DNA from 3 places in the Streptococcus sp. SCPM-O-B-15304 (M98) genome. Region 3 is predicted to be linked to each of the others. Evidence: predicted binding sites of a transcription regulator. Region 3 holds the regulator's gene; each other region holds the start of a gene.

Region 1 (7,011 bases), on a different contig from region 3:
AGCCACTCCTTTAATTTAAAAAGCTGATTAAATTATTTTATCTTCAAAGTATATCTTTTTCTTTTTAGTTATACAAGTAAAAATTGTATAAAAGTGTATCAGCCGATTTTTAAAGAGTCTTTTCTATACTAAAAATAACTAAGTTAAGCTAATCAGGTCCAGACCTCTAATAAGATGTAGCCTTTCCTATTGTAGATTGAAAAAAGCCCTTCTTTCTGCTATAATCGTATAAAATACAAACTGAGGAGTTTTTATGAAGGTTGTAAAATTTGGGGGAAGTTCACTCGCCTCTGCAAGCCAATTGAAAAAGGTTTTAAACATTGTAAAAAGTGACCCTGAACGTCGTTTTGTAGTTGTATCTGCACCAGGAAAGCGCGATGCTAAAGATACCAAGGTTACGGATGCTTTGATTAAATATTATCGTGATTATGTAGCAGGAAATGATATCAGTGCTAGCCAAAATTGGATTATCGATCGTTACGCTGCAATGGTTAGCGAACTAGGGCTTAAACCAGCTGTTTTAGAACGAATCTCTAAAAGTATCCGAACTCTCGCTACCCTTCCAATTGAGAACAATGAATTTCTTTACGATACCTTCCTTGCTGCAGGGGAAAATAACAACGCTAAACTCATTGCAGCTTACTTTAACCAAAATGGATTAGAATCTCGCTATGTTCATCCGCGAGAAGCTGGTATTGTTGTAACAAGCGAACCCGGAAATGCTCGTATCATTCCTTCAAGTTATGATAAAATCGAAGAACTCAATAATGGTACAGAAGTTCTAGTTATCCCAGGATTCTTTGGCGTGACCAAGGAAGATCAAATCTGTACCTTCTCTCGTGGTGGATCAGATATTACTGGTTCAATTATTGCAGCTGGAGTTAAAGCTGACCTTTATGAAAACTTTACTGATGTTGACGGAATTTTTGCTGCCCACCCTGGTATCATTCATAAGCCACACTCAATCCCTGAATTGACTTACCGTGAAATGCGGGAATTGGCCTATGCAGGTTTCTCTGTACTACATGACGAAGCACTCCTTCCAGCCTACCGTGGTAAAATTCCTCTCGTTATCAAAAATACCAATAATCCTGACCATCCAGGTACTCGCATTGTTTTGAAACACAGTAGTGATGAATTCCCAGTAGTGGGGATTGCTGGTGATTCTGGTTTTGTCAGCATCAATATGTCTAAGTACCTCATGAACCGCGAAGTTGGTTTTGGTCGTAAAGTACTTCAAATTCTAGAAGACCTGAATATTGGTTGGGAACACATGCCTACAGGTATCGATGACCTTTCTATCATCCTTCGTGAGCGCGAGCTTACACCAATCAAAGAGGAAGAAATCCTCCGTCAACTTGTTCAAAAAGCTGAAGTTGACCATGCTGAAATCGAACATGACCTGTCTATCATCATGATTGTTGGCGAAAAAATGAAGCGCCATATCGGGGTAACTGCTACAGCCACTCGTGCCTTATCTGAAAACAATATCAACATTCAAATGATGTCACAAGGTTCTAGTGAAGTTTCAATCATGTTCGTTGTCCACAAAGACCAAGAAAAAGCGGCTCTTAAGGCTCTCTACCAAGCATTTTTCGGCGAAAGTAAGGAAGACTAAACATGGCACAATCTCTCAATAAAGTCGTTGACTTACAAACTACTGGAACTTCTTACCTCTCTATACAAGGAAAAGTTGGAAAATTTCTGGTAGGAGACCAAGCCTTGGAGTTTTACTCGGATCGCAATATTGAGGATTATATTCAAATCCCATGGTCTAGCGTTAATCAAATCGGAGCCAATGTTTCAGGCCGTAAGGTTAGTCGTCATTTTGAAGTTTTTACAGACCAAGGAAAATTCCTCTTTGCCTCAAAAGACTCCGGAAAAATTCTTAAAATTGCTCGGGAAAAAATCGGAAATGAAAAGGTTGTGAAGCTACCTACCTTACTCCAAATCATCGGTCGTAAAATCAAAAATCTATTTGCAAAAAAATAGAAAGTTTAGTATAATCATAGAAACGGATAAGTAGGTTAAGTTGATCTTTCAGAAAGTCTGCGGGTGCTGTGAGCAGATAGAAAACTTAAGTGAAATTCTACCGTTGTTGCAAACTAAATACATAATTAAGTGCACACCTGTGAAGTTGGATGGAACCGTGGCCCTGCCACTCCAACGCTTTGTCAGGTGTGCTTTTTTCATAAAGGAGTTTATATGCTAGATATTAAACGAATACGTACAGACTTTGATGCTGTCGCTAAAAAACTCGCTACACGTGGTGTAGACGCTGCTATCTTGAACGAGATGAAAGAAATCGACGCTAAACGTCGTGATATCTTGGTCAAGGTTGAAACGCTTAAAGCGGAACGTAATACAGTTTCTGCTGAGATTGCTCAAGCTAAACGCAACAAAGAAAATGCAGATGATAAGATTGCAGCTATGCAAACCCTATCTGCAGAGGTAAAAGCTCTGGATGCTGAGTTGGCAGAAATTGATGCTAAATTAACAGAATTTACCACTACTCTTCCAAACATCCCAGCTGATAGCGTTCCTATTGGAGCAGACGAAGACGATAACGTAGAAGTTCGCCGTTGGGGAACTCCTCGCGAGTTTGACTTCGAACCAAAAGCTCACTGGGACCTTGGTGAAGACCTTGGTATTCTTGACTGGGAACGTGGTGGAAAAGTCACTGGAGCTCGCTTCCTCTTCTATAAAGGACTTGGAGCTCGTTTGGAACGTGCCATCTATAACTTTATGTTGGATGAGCATGGAAAAGAAGGCTATATAGAAGTCATCACACCTTACATGGTCAACCATGATTCTATGTTTGGTACTGGTCAATATCCAAAATTCAAAGAAGATACGTTTGAATTGAAAGACACAAACTATGTCCTCATTCCTACAGCTGAGGTTCCTCTGACCAACTACTACCGTGATGAAATTCTTGACGGAAAAGACTTGCCAATCTACTTTACCGCGATGAGTCCATCTTTCCGTTCTGAAGCTGGTTCAGCTGGTCGCGATACTCGCGGTTTGATCCGTTTGCACCAATTCCACAAGGTTGAAATGGTGAAATTTGCCAAACCAGAAGAATCATACGAAGAATTGGAAAAGATGACAGCTAACGCTGAAAACATCCTTCAAAAACTCAACCTTCCATACCGTGTGGTAGCTCTCTCTACAGGAGATATGGGCTTCTCAGCAGCAAAAACTTACGACTTGGAAGTGTGGATTCCTGCACAAAATACTTATCGTGAAATCTCAAGCTGTTCAAATACAGAAGATTTCCAAGCTCGTCGTGCCCAAATCCGTTACCGTGATGAAGCAGATGGAAAAGTGAAACTCCTTCACACTTTGAACGGTTCTGGACTTGCTGTTGGACGTACCGTTGCTGCTATTCTTGAAAACTATCAAAATGAAGATGGTTCTGTGACCATTCCAGAAGTTCTTCGTCCATACATGGGTGGAGCTGAAGTTATCAAACCATAACTAATTGAATGCAAAAAGAGGAAGCTGAACTTCCTCTTTAGAATTTACAAGAAAGAAAAACAGGTAGAAACCTTTATTTCCACCTGTTTCTTATATTTCTTAGTAACCACCCATCATAGATGGATCCATTGCTGGAGCTGGGGCTACTGGTTCTGGTTTATTCGCTACGACTGCTTCGGTTGTCAAGATGAGACTTGCTACTGAAGCGGCGTTTTGAAGGGCTGAACGACTTACCTTAACAGGATCGATGATTCCCGCTTCAATCATGTTAACCCATTCACCTGTCGCAGCGTTGAAGCCTGTTCCAAGCTCTGCATGCTTCAAACGATCGATAACGATTGAACCTTCATAGCCTGCGTTGTAGGCAATTTGGCGAACCGGCTCTTCTAAGGCACGAAGAACAATGCTACGTCCTGTTGCTTCATCACCTGTCAATTCTAAAGCTTCAACAGCTGGAATGACATTCACTAAGGCAGTACCACCACCTGCAACGATACCTTCTTCAACAGCTGCACGAGTCGCGTTAAGAGCATCTTCGATACGGAGTTTCATTTCTTTCAACTCAGTTTCAGTTGCAGCACCAACCTTGATAACAGCTACTCCACCTGACAATTTAGCCAAGCGTTCTTGAAGTTTTTCACGGTCGAATTCTGAAGTTGTTGTTTCAATTTGAGACTTGATGACAGCGACACGGTTAGCAATTGCTTCAGGATTACCTGCGCCTTCTACAATAACAGTGCTATCTTTATCTACAGACACTTTAGCTGCTTGACCTAAAGCTTCGATGGTAGCATCTTTCAACTCAAGACCAAGGTCTTCGGTAATAACAGTTCCACCTGTCAAAATCGCAATATCTTCCAACATCGCTTTACGACGGTCACCGAAACCAGGAGCCTTAACAGCAACTACGTTGAAAGTTCCACGAATCTTGTTCAAGACAAGAGTTGGAAGAGCTTCACCGTCAACGTCATCTGCAATAATCAAGATCGGACGGCTACTTTGAAGAATACTTTCTAGAAGTGGCAAAATTTCTTGGATGTTTGAGATTTTCTTATCAGTGATTAAAATGTATGGATTTTCAAGGTCTGCAACCATTTTTTCATTGTCAGTGACCATGTACTGTGATAGATAACCACGATCGAATTGCATTCCTTCTACAACTTCAAGCTCTGTTTCCATACCACGTGATTCTTCAATAGTGATAACTCCATCTTTACCAACTTTTTCCATGGCTTCAGAGATGTATTCACCCACTTTTTCAGAGCGAGAGGATACGGCAGCGACTTGTGCGATTGCTTCCTTGCTTGATACTGGAATGGCATTGTTCTTCAAGGCTTCTACAGCAGTTGCAACTGCTGCTTCAATCCCACGACGGATACCGATTGGGTTTGCTCCTGCTGTAACGTTCTTGATTCCTTCACGAACGATGGCTTGGGTCAAGACAGTTGCAGTGGTTGTTCCGTCACCAGCAATATCGTTGGTTTTAGAAGCTACTTCTGATACCAATTTGGCACCCATATTTTCAAAATGGTCTTCTAGTTCAATTTCTTTAGCGATTGTCACCCCGTCATTGGTAATCAATGGTGAGCCGAATGATTTTTCAAGAACAACATTACGGCCTTTAGGCCCCAAGGTTACTTTAACTGTATCAGCTAGGATATCAACACCACGTACCATAGCTGAACGAGCATCTGATGAAAATTTAATGTCTTTTGCCATACTTACTTCCTCCTCTTATTCTTCCACGATTGCTAAAATGCTAGCTTCACCAACGATGACATATTTTTCATCGCCATCTTTGACCTCGATACCTGCATGAGCTTCGACTAAAACTTGATCTCCAACTTTTACACTTGGAGCAACTAGTTCACCGCTCAAGGTACGAACACCTTGTCCTGTAGCCACTACTTTAGCTGTTTTTGTTTTTTCTTGAGCTGATCCTGCAAGGACAAAGCCTCCAACAGTTTGTTCTTTTTCTTCAATTTTCAAGACCACGCGGTCTCCTAATGGTTTCAACATCTGTTTTCCTCCATAACATAATCATATTGTTAGCACTCTTTACTAACGAGTGCTAAACCATAGTTCTATTGTATCACTTAGTCAGAAATAGTCAAGAAAAAAACACCTCAAAATGAATGAGATGTTCCTTAAAGATCACTTTAGAATTATTAACTTTCGATTAAAATCATCGACGACTTTTTGGAGATTGATTCGTCCTCGATAAATACCATATCCAAAAACCACCATTCCCAATATTCCAACTAAGGCAAGTAAAATTCCGAAAATTAAGATTGGGAGTAAGCTATTATGAAAGAGATAAATCAAGACCATACCTACACTGGTAATGATAAAGAGTAAGCTAAACCAACGGCCAAGATTTTCAATCATATGACGTTGATACTTAATTTCTGTTTCATATCCATTAACAAGTTCTTGTTTTGTAACCATGAGGATCCTCCTGACAAAAATTGAGAATGAAGGGTAAGAGAAGGAGGTTGGTCTACTTCATTCTCAAAATTTTCTACTAGTAAATATGTGCTTTTCTTGAGCTTAGTAATTAAGATGCGGGTCAAAGATACCTAGAGCAACACCAACCAAAGCGACAACAACTAGAAGCAACATTACTTTGTTTGGTGAAACTTTTTTCTTAGACATTAACCACCAGCAAATAGTGATGAAAGTTGCTGTCAAGAGACCTGGATAAACACCATCAATCTTTTCTTGGATATTTAAGAAGACTTTTCCTTCAGAATTCTCGAATTGAAGGGCTGTTGTAACAGATACCCAAGTTGCTGCTACCGCACCGATAACCATACCACCAACAACGCTAATCGCTTTACGAAGAGCTTGTCCTTTTGGTCCTACTAGAAATTCAACGGCTTTATCCCCCAATTGATATCCTTTGAAGAAGGCAAAGCGCATACCAAAGTATACTAAGAGGTTCCATACGACGATGTAGAAGATAGCACCAGCGATGTTACCACCTTTAGAGAGACCGAGGGCAATCCCCAAAAGAACTGGAATCAAGGTCCCAACGACCAATGAGTCACCGATACCAGCGATTGGACCCATCAAACCGGCACGCATACCATTGATGGTTTCACCATCTACTGCATCTCCATTTGCACGCGCTTCTTCCAAACCAGCCGTAATCCCTACAACGAGAGAGCCAAGTTGTGGTTCAGTATTGAAGAAGGCAGTATAGGTTTGCATAGCATCTTTTTGTTCTTCTTTTGTATCATACATTTCTTCTACGATTGGAAGCATAGAAGTCAAGTACCCGAAGGTTTGCATGTGTTCTTGAGAGAAACAAGTCAAATGACCATAATACCAATGATGAAATGCTTTTGCTAATGTTTTCTTTGAAATTTTCTTTCTATCAGCCATTTTAAATATCCTCCTCATCATCGTCTACGTAAACAACCCCAGCTGGAGCAGCTTTCATAGATTTGATTACTTCAAGTTCATAGTAGATTACTGCAAAGATCAATGAAACAACTGCACTAGCTACCAAGTTCAATCCTAGAGATT
Region 2 (7,011 bases), on a different contig from region 3:
CCCTTCTTGGCTTCTGGGTGAGTTGCATCTTGGTCAAAGAAACGTCCATAGTCATACGTTTTCTTGCCACGATACCAAGTATCAAAGGCTTCTTCTTGAACCAAAAGTCCTAGATTTGCAGCAGCATCTAGCAACTGCGGACTTGCTGGATTGTGGGTTGTACGGATAGAGTTAACTCCCATATCTTTCAGAAGTTTTAATTTACGATAGGTTGCCTTATAATTTTCTTCTGCCCCCAAGGCACCGTTATCATGGTGGATACTAACTCCGTGGAATTTCATTCTCTCGCCATTAAGAGAGAATCCTTCCTTAGCTGTCCAGTTGAAATAACGATAACCAAAAGTATCTTCTGTAACATCAACTAGCTGACCTTCTTTATAAACCTTGGTTTTCAGAACATAGAGCTGAGGATGGTAGCTTTTGGTTGTCCAGAGGGTTGGCTTATTAACCAAAATCGTTTGCTTAAAGTCAGCTGTCTCATTTTCTGCTAGACTCTTAGTTACAGAACGAACCAAATCTGAAACAGCCTTACCTTCCTTAGTAAAAATCTGTTGCTCCACAAATACCTTGGCTAAAGTCTTGGCAGTATTTTTGATCTTGCTTTGGATTTGTGTTTCAACATTGCCATCTTTTTGTTCAGCTAGTTTTGGAGTTGTGATATGATTTCCATTTTCAGCTACCTGCACCTTGTCACGATAGCTCAAAGTAACATCGCGATAGATACCACTTCCTGAGTACCAACGACTACTTGGTTGCTTATTAGTAACTTGGACAGCAATGGTATTTTCACTACCATCTTTATTTAAAAATTCAGTAATATCGTATGAAAAATGATTGTAACCACTTGGATAATGACCGACAAATTTACCATTGACATAGACTTTAGAGTCCATGTAGACACCATCAAAGTTGATCCGAACATCCTTGTCCTTAGCAGCTTCGTCAACCGTGAAGGTCTTACGATACCAGGCAGTACCCCCGTTTAATTGACCACCTTCATTTCGGGCAGGAGACTTGTGATCAAAATCAAAATAAATGCTCCAGTCATGAGGAAGGTTCAACTTAGACCAGTCATGAACATCCACATCTTTCTTAGAAAAGTCACCCTGAGCGTTTAGTTTAAAATACCAGTCTTTGTTGAAATTTTGTTTTCTCTCTTCAAGGAGCTGATTTTCTTTTTCCTTCTCTTTTGTAGCTTGAGGTGATTCACTTGCAGAAGCTTTTTCTTCCTTGCTTTTATCATCCGTTACAGGTTTATTTTGATTAGGTGTATCAGTATGTTCTTCTCGAACTGCTGGCTTTTCAGAACTTGCTTCTGAAATTATAGACTCTTTCCCCTCTACTTCAGCAGCAGGTTTTTCAGTTTTTTCAACTTTGTCTTCTTTAGGGCTGACTACTTCCGCTTCCTTTTCTTCCTTAGGACTTATTGCCTCAGTCACCTTTTCTTCACTTGCTGGTTTTGCGGATTCAACCGCATCATTTCCTTCTTCAGTAGCGGAATCTTGTGGGCCATTTTGCTCAGCTTTTGCAATGGCTGCAGCAAGATCATCCGGAAGCTTATCTAAAGGTTGAACTTGATGAATCGTTTCCTCGCTGGGACTTGCTGCTTCAGTTTCAGCAGCTTGAGCCACCTGAAGACCAAATATACTAGCTCCAATCATAACCGAAGCCGCACCAATGGCAAATTTACGAATACTATAATGACATCGTCTTTCAAAAAATCTCTTATCCATTATTGTTCCTTTCCAATATTCTAGTAAGCGATTACATTTTACTCCAAAAAATAAACCTCCCTCTAGACGCTTACTTATTTTATCCATATAAATATTGATGCTTTTAATATATCAAAATAGTAGAGTTTTTTCAATAATTTGTAGAAGTTTTACTGTAATTTTATTAAAATAAGTGCAAGAAAAAACAAGTTCACTTTTTAGAACTTGTTTCTTCACTATCTAAAATAAATGCTTGTTCTATCTATCCAAGCTACGCAATGCAGCCTGATAAGTTTGCTCCATTAGCATAGTAATGGTCATAGGCCCAACTCCACCAGGTACAGGCGTGATATGACTAGCTATTGGCGCAACAGCCTCATAGTCAACATCTCCACAGAGCTTGCCATTTTCATCTCGGTTCATCCCCACATCAATAACAACAGCCCCAGGTTTGACAAAGTCAGCAGTCACAAATTTGGCACGACCGATTGCTACCACAAGAATATCAGCTTTAGAAGCTACCTTAGCAAGGTTATGAGTTCGTGAGTGGGTCAAGGTTACAGTTGCATTCTTAGCCAACAGTAACTGGGCCATGGGTTTCCCAACAATATTGGAACGACCAATGACAACTGCATTTTTACCTTCTAAGTCAATCCCATACTCATGAAACATTTCCATAATACCAGCAGGAGTTGAAGGAATCATAACTGGGTGACCAGACCAAAGGCGTCCCATGTTGAGCGGATGAAAACCATCCACATCCTTTTCTGGATCAATGGCTAGTAGAACAGCCTCTTCATCGATGTGTTTTGGTAAAGGCAATTGAACCAAAATCCCATGCCAAGCTGGATCTTGATTGTATTTGGCAATCAATTCCAATAATTCCTCTTGGGTAATTGTTTCAGGAACTCGCACGACTTCACTTTGGAAACCTGCAGCTATCGCTGAACGTTCCTTGTTACGAACGTAAACCTGACTGGCTGGATTGTCCCCAACCAAAATAACCACCAAACCAGGCACCAAACCTGTCTCTTCCTTCAATTTCGCAGTCTTTTCAGCCAATTGTCCTTGTAGCTTGGCTGCAAGAGCCTTGCCATCAATAATCTGTGTCATGTGTTTTCTCTTTTCTAACAAATATCTTCTATTATATCAAAAAAACACTTGTCCCTCTAACACTTCTTACCTAAGAGACTTTATAGTCTGAAACTATAAGAAAAGGCCCACTTGGAGCTTTTCATGATATTCTTACAAAACCTTACTCAAGAAATCCTTGGTTCTTTGTTCTTGGGTTTGTTCAAAGACTTGCTCTGGAGTTCCGTCTTCGACAACAACACCGTCAGCCATAAAGATGACACGGTCTGCTACTTCACGCGCAAAGCCCATCTCATGTGTTACGATGACCATGGTCATACCTGACTTGGCAAGTTCCTGCATAACCGCTAGTACTTCCCCTACCATTTCTGGGTCTAGGGCAGAAGTCGGTTCATCAAAGAGTAGGACATCTGGTTCCATGGCAAGACCACGAGCAATAGCGATACGTTGTTGCTGCCCACCAGACAAACTTTGTGGATAAGCATTTGCCTTATCTGGTAAACCAACTTTTTCCAAGAGCTCATGCGCTCTTTTCTCAGCAACTTCCTTACTTTCCCCTTTGGTCTTGATAGGAGAAAGCGTGATGTTATCCTTCACTGTCATATTGGGGAAGAGATTGAACTGTTGGAATACCATTCCCATCTTTTCACGCATGGCAAAGAGGTCGTTTTTCTTATCTGTAATGTCTACTCCTTCAAAGATAACCTTTCCTTTTGTCGCTTCTTCGAGGAGATTCATAGAGCGAAGGAGGGTTGACTTCCCGCTACCTGACGGTCCGATAATCACCACTACTTCTCCCTTTTTAATCTCCAGATCAATTCCTTTTAAAACTTCATTCTTTCCAAAGCTTTTATGAAGGTTTTCAATTTTAATTAGCGTTTCAGTCATTATTTTTTCTCTCCTTGTCCCATACGATTTTCAAAAGCTTTCAAGGCTAGTGTCAAGATAGAGGTCATAATCAAGTAGTAAAAGGCTGCAAATAAGAGTGGAGTTAAAGGCAAGTAGGTGGTTGTTGACACCGTTGTAGCTCCATTCCACAATTCCATGACACCGATTGCTGACAAGAGTGAACTATCCTTGATAATGGTAATAAACTCATTCCCCAAGGCTGGCAAGATATTCTTGATGGCCTGTGGCAAGATGACATAGCGCATAGCATTTTTAGGACGAATCCCTAGAGAGTAAGCCGCCTCTAATTGCCCTTTAGGTACTGCATTGATACCAGCACGAACTGTTTCTGATACATAGGCACCACTATTCATAGAGATAATGATAATCCCTGGAATCAAACGTGAAAAATCAACTCCCAAAACTCCAATCTGAATTGTCGGAGCATTGATATGCATAAGAGCAAAAGCAATCATGATCTGTACCATCATAGGTGTTCCACGGAAAATCCAAATATAAACATTGGCAAGCCAAGCTATGGGCTTCATTTTCGAACGTTGAGCAAAAGCCAAGACTACCCCTAAAATTGTCCCCAAAAAGACAACCAAAACAGAGATCAAGACTGTTACAAGAGCACCATAGTTAAAATATGGCAGATATTTAGGTAAAAAAGAAAAATTCATAAATCCACTACTTTCTAATTTCTAACTTAAAACTTGTATGAGTATAACATGTTTTGAATAAAAATGCAATCATTTTCCTTTTATTTTCAATAAAATTTCAAAGAAAACAGAAATAGCGAGAAATCTTAGTTTTTTCTAGTCAAGTGGATACTCTTTATGGTAAAATAGTAACGATAAGAAATGGAGGAGAATCAAAATGGAATCACATTTGGTTAGAATCATCAACCGCCTAGAAGCAATGACAAAAGATGGTGGTAACTTAAAACGTAACTTTGAGCGCGAGGGAGTTGTTGTAGCTGAAGTTGCTTTTAACCATGATGAAGAAAATGGCCCAATCTTTACACTTCGTGATGTTGAAGCTCGTGAAACATATACTTTTGACAGCATCGACTTGATTGCGATGGAAATTTACGAACTTCTATACTAATAATAGATATACAGAGGTTGGGACAAAAGATCCCGACCTCACTTTTTATTAGCAATCAAACTTTGACGCGGTAGCTGATTGGACTTTTCGTTCGTCTTTTAGACTCCCAAAACTCCTAATCATCTTCGCGGGGCTGGGACTACGAAATCGAAACTTTGTCTATCGATTTCTGTCCCACCGCCTTTCACCAACGAGAATCCTTTTTGTATGACAAATAGGATTTTTTTCTTGCTATCAAAATCTTCTCCAGATTAGCGCTCTACTATTTATAGTGCTAGTATCCAATCTTTTTACTTGAATTGCCCAATAATCATGATATAATTAAATTATATACTTGTTTGACTATTTTTGACCTTTTAGATTTAGTCAAGACTAAGAAAGAAATGAGGTGGCGGTATGCTCTGTCAAAACTGTAAAATCAATGACTCAACGATTCATCTTTATACCAATCTCAATGGGCAACAAAAGCAAATCGATCTTTGCCAAAATTGCTACAAAATTATCAAAACAGATCCTAACAATAGCTTATTTAAAGGAATTACAGATTTAAACAACCGTGATTTTGATCCCTTTGGAGACTTCTTTAACGATCTCAACAACTTTAGACCTTCTTCTAATAACAACAATATCCCCCCAACTCAGTCAGGCGGTGGATACGGTGGAAATGGTGGCTATGGTTCCCAAAATCGTGGTCCTGCTCAAACACCACCACCAATTCAGGAAAAAGGACTCTTGGATGAATATGGTATCAATGTCACTGAGATTGCCCGTCTTGGAAATATTGACCCTGTAATTGGCCGTGACGAAGAGATTATCCGTGTCATTGAAATCCTCAACCGCAGAACAAAAAACAACCCTGTCCTCATCGGTGAGCCCGGTGTTGGTAAGACAGCTGTTGTCGAAGGTTTAGCTCAGAAAATTGTTGACGGTGATGTTCCCCATAAGCTTCAAGGCAAAGAAGTCATCCGCTTAGATGTCGTTAGCCTTGTTCAAGGAACAGGTATCCGAGGTCAGTTTGAAGAGCGCATGCAAAAACTCATGGAAGAAATTCGTGAGCGCGAGGATGTTATTCTCTTCATTGACGAAATTCATGAAATTGTCGGTGCTGGTTCAGCAGGAGAAGGGAATATGGATGCAGGAAATATCCTAAAACCAGCTCTTGCTCGTGGCGAACTCCAACTGGTTGGTGCTACTACCCTCAATGAATATCGCATCATCGAAAAAGATGCTGCCCTTGAACGTCGTATGCAACCTGTCAAAGTTGATGAACCAACCGTTGAAGAAACCATTATTATCCTGAAAGGTATCCAAAAGAAATACGAAGATTACCACCACGTTCATTATACTGACGGCGCTATCGAAGCGGCCGCTACCCTTTCTAACCGCTACATCCAAGATCGTTTCTTGCCAGACAAGGCCATTGACCTTCTAGATGAAGCTGGTTCAAAAATGAACTTAACCTTGAATTTTGTAGATCCTAAGGTCATCGACCAACGCTTAATCGAAGCAGAAAATCTCAAGGCACAAGCAACCCGCGATGAAGATTTTGAAAAAGCAGCCTACTTCCGTGACCAGATTGCCAAATATAAGGAAATGCAAAAGACCAAGGTAACGGATCAGGATACCCCAATCATCAGCGAAAAGACGATTGAACACATCATCGAACAAAAAACTAATATTCCAGTTGGTGATTTGAAAGAAAAAGAACAATCTCAACTCATCAACCTAGCAGATGACCTCAAGGCTCATGTTATTGGTCAAGATGATGCAGTTGATAAGATCGCTAAGGCTATCCGTCGTAACCGTGTTGGACTCGGTACTCCAAACCGTCCAATCGGTAGCTTCCTTTTTGTTGGTCCTACCGGTGTCGGTAAAACAGAACTTTCTAAACAGCTGGCCATCGAACTCTTTGGTTCTGCTGACAGCATGATTCGCTTTGACATGAGTGAATACATGGAAAAACACAGCGTGGCTAAACTCGTTGGTGCCCCTCCAGGATACGTAGGCTATGATGAAGCAGGTCAATTGACTGAAAAAGTTCGTCGTAACCCCTACTCACTAATCCTCTTGGATGAAGTTGAAAAAGCCCATCCAGATGTTATGCATATGTTCCTTCAAGTCTTGGACGATGGTCGTTTAACGGATGGTCAAGGTCGTACTGTTAGCTTTAAAGACGCCATCATTATCATGACCTCAAATGCAGGTACAG
Region 3 (7,011 bases):
ATTGGAGCCTTGACTGCAGTTTTTAGTTTAAGAGAAGACTTTGATAAGAGTGTCCACTTTGGGACATCACGTATTCTCGGAAATAGTATCGGTGGTTTTTATGCCCTGATTTTCTTTCTCTTGAATAACTTTTTTCATGGAGCCTTCTGGGTAACCCTTCTTGTTGTTCCGATTTGCACCATGTTAACCATTATGACAAATGTTGCAATGAACAATAAGGCAGGTGTTATCGGTGGAGTTGCGGCTATGTTGATTATTACCTTATCAATTCCAAATGGTGAGACAGTTTTGTACGTATTTGCCCGAGTTTTTGAAACCTTTATGGGTGTTTTTGTAGCAATTCTTGTAAATTACGATATTGATCGTTTACGGAGCATTTTACTGAAAAAAACAAAATAATGTCACAAGATATAACATTATTGATTGACGATTGAATTTTTTTAGACTATAATAGACAGAAAGAAGGAAGTGTACATGAAGGAAAAAGAATTTCGTCGCAATATGGCAGTTTTTCCTATTGGTAGTGTTATGAAGCTGACCGATCTTTCGGCGCGTCAAATTCGTTATTATGAAGATCAGGACTTGATAAAACCTGATCGAAACGAAGGTAATCGCCGTATGTACTCGCTGAATGATATGGATCGGTTGCTTGAGATTAAGGACTATATCTCTGAAGGTCTGAACATTGCTGCTATCAAGAAAAAATATGCTGAACGTGAGGCGAAAGCCAAGAAACCAGTTAGTCAAACTGAAGTGCGTAGGGCACTTCGGAATGAAGTTCTTCAACAAAGTCGCTTTGCTTCTCAACAATCACCTTTTGGTCGCGGTTAGGCAACCGCAAATCGTCATATATAAGGAGAAAAACCATGCCAATCACAGCTGCAGATATTCGTCGTGAAGTTAAGGAAAAAAATGTAACCTTTATCCGTCTCATGTTTTCAGATATTTTGGGAACAATGAAAAACGTCGAAATTCCTGCTACAGATGAACAACTAGACAAGGTCTTGTCAAACAAGGCTATGTTTGATGGATCTTCTATTGAAGGGTTTGTTCGTATCAATGAATCAGATATGTACTTGTACCCTGACCTGGACACTTGGACTGTCTTCCCTTGGGGAGATGAGAACGGTAGTGTCGCAGGATTGATCTGTGATGTCTATACAACAGAAGGAGAGCCATTTGCTGGAGATCCTCGAAGCAACCTTAAACGAGCTCTTCATCACATGGAGAAAGTTGGATTCAAATCTTTCAATCTTGGTCCGGAACCAGAATTCTTCCTATTCAAGCTTGATGAAAATGGAGACCCAACTCTTGAGGTGAATGACAAGGGTGGTTACTTTGATTTGGCGCCTACAGACCTTGCTGATAATACCCGTCGTGAGATTGTAAATGTCTTGACCAAGATGGGATTTGAAGTAGAAGCCAGTCACCACGAAGTTGCCGTAGGTCAACATGAGATTGACTTTAAGTACGATGAAGTTCTTCGTGCATGTGACAAGATTCAAATCTTTAAACTTGTTGTAAAGACAATTGCGCGTAAACATGGTTTGTATGCAACCTTTATGGCTAAACCTAAATTTGGTATCGCTGGTTCAGGAATGCACTGCAATATGTCCTTGTTTGATGATGAAGGGAACAACGCCTTCTTTGATCCAAATGATCCAAAAGGAATGCAATTGTCAGAAACAGCTTATCACTTCCTTGGTGGTTTGATCAAGCACGCCTACAACTACACAGCTATCATGAACCCGACCGTTAACTCATACAAACGTTTGGTTCCAGGCTACGAAGCGCCGGTTTACATCGCTTGGGCTGGTCGTAACCGTTCACCACTTGTCCGCGTTCCTGCTACTCGTGGAATGGGAACTCGTTTGGAGTTGCGCTCAGTAGACCCAATGGCAAATCCATATATCGCTATGGCTGTGCTTTTGGAAGTTGGTTTGCACGGTATTGAAAACAAAATCGAAGCACCAGCGCCAATCGAAGAAAACATCTATATCATGACTGCAGAAGAGCGTAAAGAGGCTGGCATCACAGACCTTCCATCAACTCTTCACAACGCTTTGAAGGCCATGACAGAAGACGAAGTGGTTAAAGCAGCTCTAGGTGAACACATCTACACTAGCTTCCTTGAAGCTAAACGCATCGAGTGGGCAAGCTATGCAACCTTCGTTTCACAATGGGAAATTGATAACTACCTAGATCTATACTAATGATAAATCAGAAAGATTGTCCGTGAGGACGATTTTTTTTCTTGCAATTTATATCGAGATGTGATATATTTTATATAACGAGATGCGATATATCGAACTAAATAGGAGGTCTGATTAAATGGAATTAACAGATAAGATTAGGCGTGTCTACCTTCCCATGACTGAAACGGGTTTTTATATTCTGTTCTGTCTGCAAAAGGAGAACCATGGCTATGGTATTACTCAAAAGGTTAAAGAGATGACAGATTCGCAGGTTTCCATTAGTCCTGGGACCATGTATGGAACCCTGTCAAAGATGGAAAAAGATGGTTTGATTTCCTTTGTTAGAGAAGAGGAAAAACGAAAGATTTATCAGATAACTGACTTGGGTCAGAAAGTTTTAGAAATTGAAGTCAAACGTATTGAACGGCTCTACAGAAATAGTCGGGAGGAGCTTTGATGGAAAAGAAAGTTGTTTATAGAATTGCTACCATTGCGGATTATGATAGAGAGGCTCTCTATCTCGGAGAAATGCATGCTCAGGGCTGGAAACTTAAGGAAGTAAGCTACTCTAACTTAGTAGTTGCGGTTAAGTATACTTTTGAAAAGTGCCAACCAGAGCAGGTGGTTTATCAGTTGGACTTTTATCCTATGAAAAAATCAGAAAGAGCTTCCTATTTACAACTGTTTAAAGATTGTGGCTGGGAGCATATTACAGACTTTAATGGGTTTTCCTATTTTAGAAAGCTTTATTCTGGAGTTGAGTCGGATGCCGAGTTTGAAATTTATAATGACGCGGCCGGGAAGTTAGCCATGGTCAAGCGCATTTTAATAATGCGGATGCTTCCTATTTTGCTTCTCTTTTCAGCTCTACTACCGGTTTTCTCAAAGTTTGTCAGTGGAGGTAGTTCTTTCAGTTGGGGAATGTTCTTGATTGTTATCATAAACTGTACTTTATTGATAGTTTTCACGATTCAGATTTCTTATATTTTTTGGAGATTGCTTCAAAAGTGGAAAGAATTATCTGATAAATAAGACCATTTTGGAGGTTAGACAATGAATAGCAAAGTACAATTTCGAATGTTTACCATTTTTGATTTGGATAAGGTAGAAGATTATTTACATGAGATGCATCTGAAAGGTTGGAAATTTAAATCGAATCGTTTTGGCTTTTTCTATTTTGAGCAATGCCGACCAAATGATATGATTTACCGTGTGTGGGATACTAGCTACCTTAGAAAAAATGAGGTAGATTTACAAAGTATTAAGGATAGAGGATGGGAGTTTGTGGAAAATTGTTCTTATTCTGTGTTTCGAAAAGCAACTTGTGATGTAGATTCAAATGATCAATCTTTCATGGACAATCGTCTTCGATGGGCTGATGTGAAATCTAGACTTCGTACATCTACAGTTTCTATCTCTGGCGGTTTAGTTGTTTGTATGAGCTTGTTTCGCGAAAGTCTCTCTCAGTCTTTCTTCCTTATTTTTGCCCTTTATGCCCTCATGATTTCCTATCTAATCTATAGTTTTTACAGACTTAAAAAGAAATATCTTGTGAATGTAGGATGATTTTCTAGGTCCTCAGACCGATTTTTAGCACTCTTGATAAAAGAGTGCTAATTTTTTGAGTTTTTGTCTTGACATTCTTTTCTAAGGGTGTATAATAGAATCATAAGTTAGCACTTGGATGTGTCGAGTGCTAAAAAGATCTATCAGAGAGGAGTGACGAGATGGTTACGGAACGTCAGCAGAGTATTTTAAATCTGATTATTGACATCTTTACCAAAACGCACGAACCTGTTGGATCCAAAGCCTTGCAAGAGTCTATCAACTCTAGTAGTGCTACCATTCGAAATGACATGGCGGCTTTAGAAAAGCAAGGTTTGCTTGAAAAGGCACATACTTCCAGTGGTCGGATGCCGAGTGTGGCTGGTTTTCAATACTATGTCAAACACTCCTTATCCTTCGACCGTTTAGCCGAGAATCAAGTTTATGAGATTGTAAAAGCCTTTGATCAAGAATTCTTCAAGCTAGAGGATATTCTTCAAGAGGCAACGAGAATCTTGACAGACTTGAGTGGTTGTACGGTTGTAGCGCTGGATGTAGAACCAAGTAGGCAGAAGCTGACAGCTTTTGATATTGTTGTCCTCGGGCAACATACAGCTCTTGCTGTTTTTACGCTTGATGAGTCTAGAACAGTTACCAGTCAGTTTTTGATTCCGAGAAATTTCTTGCAGGAGGATTTAAATCGCCTCAAGACCATGATTCAAGAACGTTTCTTGGATCAGACTGTTTTGGATATTCACTATAAGATTCGGACAGAGATTCCGCAGATTATCCAACGTTACTTCACAACAACGGATAATGTTATGGATCTCGTCGAACATATCTTTAAAGAAATGTTCAATGAAAATATCGTGGTTTCTGGGAAAGTCAATCTCTTGAATTTTGCTAATCTAGCAGCTTATCAGTTTTTTGATCAGCCACAAAAGGTTGCTTTGGAGATTCGAGAAAATCTGATTGGCGACCAGATGCAAAGTGTCCGAGTTGCGGATAGCCAAGAATCCTGTTTAGCTGACTTAGCAGTGATTAGCAGTAAGTTCCTGATTCCCTATCGTGGATTTGGAATCCTTGCGATTATAGGTCCCGTTAATCTGGATTATCAACAATTGGTCAATCAACTCAATGTAGTTAATCGAGTTTTGACTATGAAGTTGACGGATTTTTACCGCTATCTCAGCAGTAATCACTATGAAGTGAATTAAGATTGAAATCATTAAAGGAGGCGAAAATGGCCCAAGATATTAAAAATGAAGAAGTAAAAGAAGAGGAAGTTGTGGAAACAGCTGAAGAAACAACTCCTGAGAAGTCTGAATTGGACTTGGCGAATGAACGTGCCGAAGAATTTGAAAACAAATACCTTCGAGCTCATGCAGAAATGCAAAACATTCAGCGCCGTGCCAATGAAGAACGTCAACTCTTGCAACGCTACCGCAGCCAAGATTTGGCAAAAGCAATTTTGCCATCACTGGATAACCTTGAACGTGCCCTTGCCGTCGAAGGTTTGACAGATGATGTGAAGAAGGGCTTGGAAATGGTCCAAGAAAGTTTGGTACATGCTCTGAAAGAAGAAGGAATTGAAGAAATTCCAGCAGATGGAGAATTTGACCATAACTACCATATGGCCATTCAAACAGTCCCAGCAGATGACGAACATCCAGCAGATACCATCGCACAAGTCTTCCAAAAAGGCTACAAACTCCATGACCGCATCCTAAGACCGGCTATGGTAGTGGTTTATAACTAGGCAATTCTGACGGTAGCTAAAGCAACTCGTCAGAAAACGGCAATCGCTATGGCGTTTGCCTAGCCTCCTTACTAACTCGTCGTCGAAATAATATCGATTTCGACTTCTCGTGTCGCAACTTATATACATTGAAACCTTGTCCGAAACGACAATAAACTATGAAAGAAAGATAAGAAGCAAGCCGGAGGCTTGCAAGGAAAATATCAAAAAGAAAAAAGAGAATAAATAACAAGGAGAAAAACACATGTCTAAAATTATCGGTATTGACTTAGGTACAACAAACTCAGCAGTAGCAGTTCTTGAAGGAACTGAAAGCAAAATCATCGCAAACCCAGAAGGAAACCGCACAACTCCATCTGTAGTGTCATTCAAAAACGGTGAAATCATCGTTGGTGACGCTGCAAAACGTCAAGCAGTCACAAACCCAGATACAGTGATTTCTATCAAATCTAAGATGGGTACTTCTGAAAAAGTTTCTGCTAACGGTAAAGAATACACACCACAAGAAATCTCAGCTATGATCCTTCAATACTTGAAAGGTTATGCTGAAGAATACCTTGGTGAAAAAGTAACTAAAGCAGTTATCACAGTTCCAGCTTACTTCAACGATGCTCAACGTCAAGCAACAAAAGACGCTGGTAAAATTGCTGGTCTTGAAGTAGAACGTATCGTCAACGAACCAACTGCAGCAGCTCTTGCTTATGGTTTGGACAAGACTGACAAAGAAGAAAAAATCTTGGTATTCGACCTTGGTGGTGGTACATTTGACGTATCTATCCTTGAACTCGGTGATGGTGTCTTTGATGTATTGGCAACTGCAGGGGATAACAAACTCGGTGGTGACGACTTTGACCAAAAAATCATCGACCACTTGGTAGCAGAATTCAAGAAAGAAAACGGCATTGATTTGTCAACAGACAAGATGGCGCTTCAACGTTTGAAAGATGCAGCTGAAAAAGCGAAGAAAGACCTTTCTGGTGTGACTTCAACACAAATCAGCTTGCCATTCATCACTGCTGGTGAGGCTGGACCTCTTCACTTGGAAATGACTTTGACTCGTGCTAAATTCGACGATTTGACTCGTGATCTCGTAGAACGTACAAAGGTTCCAGTTCGCCAAGCCCTTTCAGATGCAGGTTTGAGCTTGTCAGAAATCGACGAAGTGATCCTTGTCGGTGGTTCAACTCGTATCCCAGCAGTTGTTGAGGCTGTTAAAGCTGAAACTGGTAAAGAACCAAACAAATCAGTAAACCCTGATGAAGTTGTGGCCATGGGTGCTGCGATCCAAGGTGGTGTTATCACTGGTGATGTTAAAGACGTTGTCCTTCTTGACGTAACACCATTGTCACTTGGTATCGAAACAATGGGTGGAGTATTTACAAAACTCATCGACCGCAACACTACTATTCCAACATCTAAATCACAAGTCTTCTCAACTGCAGCAGACAACCAACCAGCCGTTGATATCCACGTTCTTCAAGGTGAACGCCCAATGGCAGCAGATAACAAGAC

The links. The regulator HrcA, encoded in region 3, represses chaperone genes, less so after heat shock. The targets are predictions, from matches to a motif close to TTAGCACTCNNNNNNNNNGAGTGCTAA.
Region 1: the regulator HrcA is predicted to act here: its motif matches at 5,529-5,555, upstream of groES (co-chaperone GroES).
Region 2: the regulator HrcA is predicted to act here: its motif matches at 5,054-5,080, upstream of AC3E7H_RS07295 (ATP-dependent Clp protease ATP-binding subunit).

The regions. Positions count from the first base shown of each region.
Region 1 covers NZ_JBYQGQ010000009.1:8,889-15,899, reverse strand. Annotated here, with positions in the region: gene AC3E7H_RS06670 (aspartate kinase) at 254-1,618, shown strand; gene AC3E7H_RS06665 (DUF956 family protein) at 1,621-1,992, shown strand; gene serS (serine--tRNA ligase) at 2,206-3,480, shown strand; gene groL (chaperonin GroEL) at 3,580-5,199, opposite strand; gene groES (co-chaperone GroES) at 5,215-5,499, opposite strand; gene AC3E7H_RS06645 (DUF202 domain-containing protein) at 5,635-5,928, opposite strand; gene AC3E7H_RS06640 (PTS system mannose/fructose/sorbose family transporter subunit IID) at 6,031-6,885, opposite strand; gene AC3E7H_RS06635 (PTS mannose/fructose/sorbose/N-acetylgalactosamine transporter subunit IIC) at 6,869-7,011, opposite strand, start outside.
Region 2 covers NZ_JBYQGQ010000010.1:61,001-68,011, forward strand. Annotated here, with positions in the region: gene AC3E7H_RS07270 (SIALI-17 repeat-containing surface protein) at 1-1,733, opposite strand, end outside; gene AC3E7H_RS07275 (bifunctional methylenetetrahydrofolate dehydrogenase/methenyltetrahydrofolate cyclohydrolase) at 1,971-2,825, opposite strand; gene AC3E7H_RS07280 (amino acid ABC transporter ATP-binding protein) at 2,958-3,692, opposite strand; gene AC3E7H_RS07285 (amino acid ABC transporter permease) at 3,692-4,375, opposite strand; gene AC3E7H_RS07290 (DUF1797 family protein) at 4,572-4,802, shown strand; gene AC3E7H_RS07295 (ATP-dependent Clp protease ATP-binding subunit) at 5,199-7,011, shown strand, end outside.
Region 3 covers NZ_JBYQGQ010000015.1:28,816-35,826, reverse strand. Annotated here, with positions in the region: gene AC3E7H_RS08765 (FUSC family protein) at 1-399, shown strand, start outside; gene AC3E7H_RS08760 (MerR family transcriptional regulator) at 475-831, shown strand; gene glnA (type I glutamate--ammonia ligase) at 867-2,213, shown strand; gene AC3E7H_RS08750 (PadR family transcriptional regulator) at 2,332-2,652, shown strand; gene AC3E7H_RS08745 (DUF2812 domain-containing protein) at 2,652-3,227, shown strand; gene AC3E7H_RS08740 (DUF2812 domain-containing protein) at 3,249-3,761, shown strand; gene hrcA (heat-inducible transcriptional repressor HrcA) at 3,923-4,957, shown strand; gene grpE (nucleotide exchange factor GrpE) at 4,984-5,499, shown strand; gene dnaK (molecular chaperone DnaK) at 5,744-7,011, shown strand, end outside.